2 regions of the Paenibacillus sp. FSL R5-0378 genome follow, and region 1 is predicted to be linked to the other one. Evidence: riboswitches for the same ligand, from Rfam matches in the RefSeq annotation. Region 1 holds a riboswitch; the other holds the start of a gene.
The links. A riboswitch is a leader RNA that binds a small molecule or an ion and turns the genes downstream of it on or off. The one in region 1 is predicted to bind S-adenosylmethionine.

Region 1 (3,815 bases):
AGCAGCGCGGCGAAGCGCTGCGCATGACGACGTTCCTCGGCGGACCGCCGGCCCTGATCGCGTCGGCGATTGCACCGGGCCCGGAAATGCTGCCCGAGCTGCTGCTCACGTCCATGATTCTCGGCGAAAAGCTGCCGATGGTGGAAAATCCGCTCGGCGGGCACCGGATTCCGGCGGAAGCCGAGTTTGCGATCAGCGGCCTCGTCCCGCCGTTCGAACGGCGTCCGGAAGGCCCGTTCGGGGACCATTACGGGTATTACTCCCTGATGCATGACTTTCCGGTCTTTCACGTCAACCATATGTGGCACCGCAAGGACGCCATTTATCCGGCGACGATCGTAGGCAAGCCGCGGCAGGAGGACTATTTCATGGGCGAATTTCTGCAGCGTCTGCTGTCGCCGGCCTTCCCGCTCGTCATGCCTTCGATCAAGTCGCTGTGGACATATGCCGAGACGGGATTCCATGCCCTTGCTTCGGCTATTGTCCGCGTCAGTTACTCCCGCGAGGCGCTCGTATCCGCCTTCCGGATGCTGGGTGAAGGTCAGCTGTCCCTGACCAAATTCCTGATCCTGACCGACCAGCCGGTCGATCTCGAGAACGCCAGCGAACTGCTGGAAACGGTGCTTGCGCGGTTTAACCCGGCCGTCGATCTGTTTATATTTAATAAGACATCCCACGATACGCTCGATTACACCGGACGCAAGCTGAACCACGGCAGCAAAGCCGTGCTGATGGGGATCGGGGAGCCGGTTCGCGAGCTGCCGCGTGCTTATGAGGAGGGGCCGATTGCGGAGATCGAACAGATTGTTCCTTACTGCGGAGGATGCCTCCTTGTCTCAGGCGCTGGGTACGAGGACGAGCCGGAGCTGCCGGAGCGCCTGCTGCAGCGGCTGCAGGAGAAGGGAACCGAATGGCCGCTCGTCCTTCTGGTGGACGATGCCCGCCAGACGGCAGCCGACCAGACGTCCTTCCTGTGGACGGTGTTTACGCGCTTCAACCCGGCCACGGACATCTATGCGGGTGCCGAAGTGCGAAATCACCATCTGTCGTACCGGCTGCCGATTGTAGTGGATGCACGCATGAAAACCGGGTATCCGGATGAACTGATTCCGCGGGAGGATATCGTCAAGAAGGTGGATGAACGCTGGAACAGTTATTTTGCGTAAATACTGATCAGGGAGAGAATGCCGATGCTGCGAACGCTGCTTGGAGAGATGCCCCGCCAAAATAACGGGCTGCTCGAAGATGCCATCGAAACGATGGTGGAGACGATCCATTTGCTCCAGAACGAGATCGAAAAGAATGAGGATCCCAGCCATGATTACCGCAAACTGGAGATATGGACACGCGGTTTGGTGTCTTCCCTGGATGAATTGGAGCAGAGCTGGTATGCCGCTTCCTTTTTCCGTCAATCGGTCAAGGCCGGTTATGTAGATGACATGACGATTGAGGAGCAGGCCGAGTACGCCAGGTACGTATATTTCTATAAAAACGGATTTATCCGCGTGTTTTCCGTTCTGGACAAGCTCGGAACGGTGCTCAATGATCTGTTTGATCTGAACACGCAGAAGAACAAACCGCATTTTTCCTATTTTACGGTGCTCCGGCAGTTTCACTACATGAAAACCCATGAAGGCCTGGCCGGGCAGCTGTCAGAGATCAAGGACGAATACAAGAGCGCCCTGAACGTGCTGCGCAAACGGCGCAATGCAGAGGTTCATTACATGAACTCCGAGATGCAGGATGACTTGTGGCAGCGGCACCAAGGTCTTAAGGATAAGGTCGAGCTGGAGGATCTGGACCAGCATTTGAGCGAGCTGAAGCAGGGGCTGGACATGGTATGCAAGTCGCTCTCGGCATCCTTTCATTACGCCAACAAGCTGTGGAAAAAGGAAGGCATGCATCCTTAAAGGGATACAACAAATTTCCTTTTGACAAAGTGCGCAAATATATCTATACTGTAAAAATGAAAACACGTCATCATTAATTTCATAATCTTTTCTTATCGAGAGAGGCGGAGGGACAGGCCCGATGAAGCCCGGCAACCGATTTGAGCACGGCATCCGCCGTTACTTGAATGTCATGGTGCTAATTCCTACAAGCTGCAGCTTAAGCTGCGGGTTGGCAGATGAGAAGGCAGCGACTTTTACAAATAAGGGAGCCCCTTTTCTGATTCTGTCAGAGGGGCTTTTTATTTTGCCTGGATTCGATAGAATAGACTGGTCATTTAGATAGATTAAGCGAACCCTATTCAGGTAGGATAGGGGGAAGAGAGGGGGGCCCTTCGGTTGATCGAACTGAAGCAACTGACGAAAAGGTACGGCCAAGGGGCAAAGGCGACGGAGGCTTTGTCCGGGCTGAACCTCAGCATTCATAAAGGAGAAATTTTCGGCGTGATCGGCCACTCGGGCGCAGGGAAGAGCACCTTGATCCGGTGCATGAACCTGCTGGAACGCCCGACCTCCGGAGAAGTATGGGTAGGCGGCGTTAACCTGACGGGCCTGAGCAAGCAGCGGCTGCAGAACGAACGGCGGAAGATCGGGATGATTTTTCAGCATTTCAATCTGCTTAGCTCGGCGACGGTGTATGACAACATCGCTTTTCCGCTCCGGTTGGCCCGTAAGGGCAAGGCGGAGGTGGAGGCCAAGGTCAACGAGCTGATCGCGCTGGTGGGGCTGGAAGCCCATCGCAATAAATATCCGGCCCAGCTGTCGGGAGGCCAGAAGCAGAGGGTGGGCATCGCCCGCGCGCTGGCCAGCGATCCGCAGGTGCTGCTGTGCGACGAAGCGACTTCGGCGCTCGATCCGCAGACGACGGATTCGATTCTGAAGCTTCTGCTGGACATTAACCAGAAGTTTAATCTGACGATCGTCCTGATCACCCATGAGATGCACGTCATCCAGAGCATCTGTGACCGGGTGGCCGTGATCCATCAAGGCGGCATCGTTGAAGAGGGGGCGGTCACGGACGTATTCCTGAAGCCGCAGCACCCCGTGACCAAGGATTTTGTCCGCGGGGAGCAGAGCCAGGGCGAACCGCTTGAGCTGGCTGCCCAGGCTTCCGGAACGGGTTCGGCGCAGGCTGTGAAAATTACGTTTCTCGGCAGCAAAACGTACGAGTCCATCCTGTCCCGGACCGTGCGCGAGACGGGTGCGGATTTCGCCATCCTGCAGGGCACCATTTCCACCATTAAAGATACCCCGTACGGGCAGCTGATCGTCCGCTTTGAGGGCGGACGGGAACAGATCGATGCGACGCTCGCAAAGCTGAGCGAGCAAGGGCTTGACGTGGAGGTGATGAACTGATGTGGGGTTTGGATTTTTCCTCGGTTGACTGGAACGAGATCGGCGTAGCCACCCTGGATACGCTGAAAATGCTCGGGGCTTCCGCGGTGTTCACCTTTATCCTCGGTCTTCCGATCGGCATTTTGCTGTTTATGGCATCGCGCTCGACGACGGGCTGGGTGCGTGCCGTCTATGCGGTCATTTCCTTTATCGTGAACATCCTCCGTTCGGTCCCGTTTATCATCCTGATCGTCGCCCTGATCCCGGTCACGAAAGCGATCGTCGGCGTCACCTTCGGGGTGATGGGGACGATTCCGCCGCTGGTGATCGCCGCTGCGCCGTTCTTCGCCAGACTGGTCGAAACATCGCTGCGCGAAGTGGACCGCGGCGTAATCGAGGCGGCGCATTCGATGGGCGCTTCGACCTGGCAGGTCATTACGCGGGTGCTGCTGCCCGAAGCAAGACCAGGCCTGCTGGCCGGAATTACGATTACGGTCGTGACACTCGTATCCTATACGGCGATGTCGGGGA
Region 2 (3,815 bases), 4.3 Mb from region 1:
GAAAGGATTCTTTCCAGCAGGCGGTATGTACCACCGTACAGGTCCAGCGAAACGATCAGATGATCGCCCTGGCTGAACAGGGTGAAGATGGTTTGCAGCGCAGCCATGCCTGAGCTGCAGGCAAAGCCGGCGTCGCCGGATTCCAGCTTCGCTGCCGCGGCTTCGAGCACTTTGCGGGTCGGGCTGGCGGTTCGTGCGTAATCAAAACCGGTGCTTTGCCCAAGCTTCGGATGGCGGAAGGCGGTTGCCTGATAAATCGGGAAGTTTACCGCTCCGGTCACGGGTTCTTCAACGGAGCCGATTTGGGCCAATCTGCTTTCAATTTTCCATGGTTCCTTTTCCATATGCGTATCCTCCTGTAGGGTCAACTAAATTTGCGGCCAGACTTCAAGACTCTCCCCGATATCATAAGGAGTCTCCTGATATACATAGTAATTCAGCCAATTTGAGAATAATAAGTTGGCATGCGAGCGCCAGATGGCAAGCGGAGCCTGATTCGGATCGTCGTTCGGGTAGTAGTTGACCGGAATTTTCATGTCCATGCCCTTAGCGATATCGCGCTCGTACTCCCATTTCAGCGAATCCGGATCGTATTCGGAGTGGCCTGCTACAAAGATCTGCTTGCCGTCCTTGCTTGCTACCATATGAATGCCGGCTTCCTCTGACTCCGAGAGAATTTCCAGCTCCTCCACATGCTCGATATCCTCGCGCCGCACCTCGGTGTGGCGGGAGTGCGGTACATAGAATACATCGTCGAAGCCGCGGAGAAGCTTCACGTTGTTCTTCATCACCCGGTGCGGGAATACGCCGAAGCATTTCTCCTTCAGGTCCCACTTGGGAATGCCGTAGTGGTGGAACAATCCGGCCTGGGAGGCCCAACAGATATGCATCGTCGAAGTGACGTTCGTTTTGGTCCAGTCCATAATTTCGCGGAGCTCATCCCAATAGTTCACGTCTTCAAAATCCATTTTTTCGACCGGCGCCCCGGTGATGATCATCCCGTCAAAACGGCGGTGCTTCACTTCCTCGAACGTTTTGTAGAACGACTTCAGGTGCTCCGAAGGCGTGTTCTTGGAAATATGGGAGCCCGGATGAAGCAGCACAATGTCGACCTGCAGCGGCGAGTTCCCAAGCAGGCGGAGAAGCTGGGTTTCTGTCGTTTCCTTGGTCGGCATCAGATTGAGAATCGCGATGCGCAGCGGACGGATGTCCTGGTGATACGCTTTGGTATCGTCCATGACGAAAATATTTTCCCGGGTAAGAACTTCTTTCGCCGGTAAAGTGTCGGGAATCTTGATCGGCATCGTTATCATCTCTCCTTTTTTCTGAAAACCGCGAAAATCGTAGCTTGAGAAGAAGCCGAGTATACAAAAATGACCTTTCCCATACAAAAGAGAAAGGTCATTACACGCTCATTACCGCGCCTCTCTCATCTGTCAGGAGACAACGCCCAAAGGCCGCTGCCATGCTCCTGCAAGAATTAGCACCGTGCGTAAATACCGCCGGTTGCCGGGTTTCATCGGGCTAGTCCCTCCACCTGCTCTTGATAAGATTTCGCTGTATTCAATTTTTCATTGTCTTGTTCCTTACTTTAAATCATAAGCCCACCCTTCGTCAAGACGCGGATTTGTCATTTTCGGCAGCATTTCGTGCACCGATCGAAGGTCGCTTCCATACCCTGTTATCGGGACCTGCCGGCCGCCATTTTGTTCTTGAAAGGAATAAAACCCGGCGTTATACTAGACAAGTGTTTCATACCCCGATATGACTGAGGTGACATGAAAGATGGAAGGCGACCCGAGCCCGAAGCTGAATGCATGGAAAACACAACTGCATAGACCTGAGATCAGCTTGCCGGCAGAGGGAAGTTTTCGTTTTCATGCCCGTACGTTTATTCAGTACTCCCCCAAATCCCGCTGACCGGCAGCGCTGATTTCTTTTCTATGCTCAAACATCTTGAGCAAGGAGTGAAGTCATATGAAAATCCGGTTGGTAAACGAAGGAGTATTTACTCCGATCGATGACCTGCAAACTGTACTAACCCCACCTTTGGCCGGCTTTTATTGGATCGACGCCGACGTCGACGACCTCGCGGAGCTGCAGCCGCTGTTTTCGCTGCATGATCTGGCGGTTGAAGACTGTCTCAGCGAAGAGGAGCAGCGCCCGAAGATCGAAATTTACGAAAACCACTATTTTATCGTGGTCAACAGCATCCGGTTTGACGATGAGGAGATTTTTCTGCGCGCACTGAACGTTTTCCTCGGAAGACACTTCATCATTACGGTGACGAAACAGAAAATCAACGAGCTGCGGACGCTGAAGCCGATCCTGTGGGAACAGGAAGTCAGCGGACCGGACCGTTTTCTGTACCTGCTGATCGACCTCGTGGTTGACAACTACTTTGTGGTCGGCGACCGGATCGAAGCCAAAATCGAGAAGCTCGAAGAAGACATTCTCATGCACACGAAAAAGTCCCATTTGAACGAAATTATCGGTCTGCGAAGCGAGATTCTGTGGCTGAAAAAAGTGCTGGGTCCGCAGAAGGATGTCATCAATACGTTAAATAAAAAAGACCTCCGGCTGATTGACGATCAGCTGCAAAAATATTTCAGCGACATTTACGAAAATGCGGTCAAAATTTCCGAAACATTCGATACGTACCGCGATCTGATGAGCAACTTGCGCGAGGCCTACCAGTCAAGTATCGCCAACCGCGCGAACGAGATCATGAGAGTGTTTACGGCCATGACCGTGATCTTCATGCCATTGACGATCATTACAGGAATCTATGGCATGAACTTCGATAACATTCCGGAAATTCATTGGAAATACGGTTATTTCATGATCCTCGGCATCATGCTCGTCCTTGGTCTCGGCATGGTTGTCATTTTCAAGAAAAAAGACTGGATTTGAAAGTCAGCGCATCACCCCATCATCATGCAATGGAAAACAGGACGAAGGAGACGGCCGCATGCGGTTAGAGCCTTCGTCCTTTTTGCATGGTCACCATCCGTAACTCCGCGGGGAAGCATACCGTTCACCCCACGCTTCTGCGGCTACCGGGCTGCCGGCGGAACCGGATGCGGATCAGCCGGATCCGCTCATAACGCTGCTCCATGCCGCTTCCCGAGGCGGCATCCTCTCCGTATACTTGCAGCAGCACCGGCTTCAAGAGCGCGTCGCCCAGCTCCTCCAACGCGGCCCACACCCGCTCCTGCTCCTCATTCGGCACCTCCTCCAGCTCGCTTTGGATCAGCCGCTCGGTATCATACCCTTCCTTCTCCAGCTGCTCCAGCGCCTCCACCAGGTCTCTGCGCGGCAGGCCGCATTCCTGTTCCAGCTGCTGCAGGTTCATCCCCTCATAAATTCCCTTCAGCATGGTGCGCCGGGTACGGTATTTATCCAGGTCCTGCTTGTACTTGTGCTCTTTCTGCTTGTAGGTCCACGATAGATATGACTGGTCGTCCAGTGCATCATTCACCCAATCCAGCGGAAATTCGTGGCTGCGCTGCACCGTTCCCGCAATCTCGATCAGGTCGGCTCCGTACTCCGACGCCTTGCTCTCCCCGACGCCTGGAAGCTGCAGCAGCTCTTCGATGGTATGCGGCACGAAGGCGCTGATCAGACGGAGCACCCGGTTGCTGGCGATAAAATAAGGAGCCTTGCGTTCACTGGCCGCCTTCCTTCTCCGCCAGGCGGTGAGTTCGGCGTACAGCTCCTCGTTGTTGTGCAGTTCACTGTAGCAGTACAGCTTCTGTACAGCATGGCTGCGGCCCTTCAGCTCCTCTTCCTCATGGAACGTGCCGTCGATCAAC

Region 2: linked by a shared signal. The riboswitch ahead of metA (homoserine O-acetyltransferase MetA) and the one ahead of MKY74_RS29825 (methionine ABC transporter ATP-binding protein) in region 1 are both predicted to bind S-adenosylmethionine.

What each region holds. Positions count from the first base shown of each region.
Region 1 is NZ_JBBPAY010000001.1:6,422,366-6,426,180, reverse strand. Features, by position in the region: gene MKY74_RS29835 (UbiD family decarboxylase) at 1-1,166, shown strand, start outside; gene MKY74_RS29830 (Cthe_2314 family HEPN domain-containing protein) at 1,191-1,910, shown strand; SAM riboswitch class I at 2,000-2,135, shown strand; gene MKY74_RS29825 (methionine ABC transporter ATP-binding protein) at 2,289-3,305, shown strand; gene MKY74_RS29820 (methionine ABC transporter permease) at 3,305-3,815, shown strand, end outside.
Region 2 is NZ_JBBPAY010000001.1:2,146,195-2,150,009, reverse strand. Features, by position in the region: gene MKY74_RS10160 (PLP-dependent transferase) at 1-344, opposite strand, end outside; gene metA (homoserine O-acetyltransferase MetA) at 369-1,304, opposite strand; SAM riboswitch class I at 1,427-1,553, opposite strand; gene corA (magnesium/cobalt transporter CorA) at 1,978-2,913, shown strand; gene MKY74_RS10145 (HRDC domain-containing protein) at 3,038-3,815, opposite strand, start outside.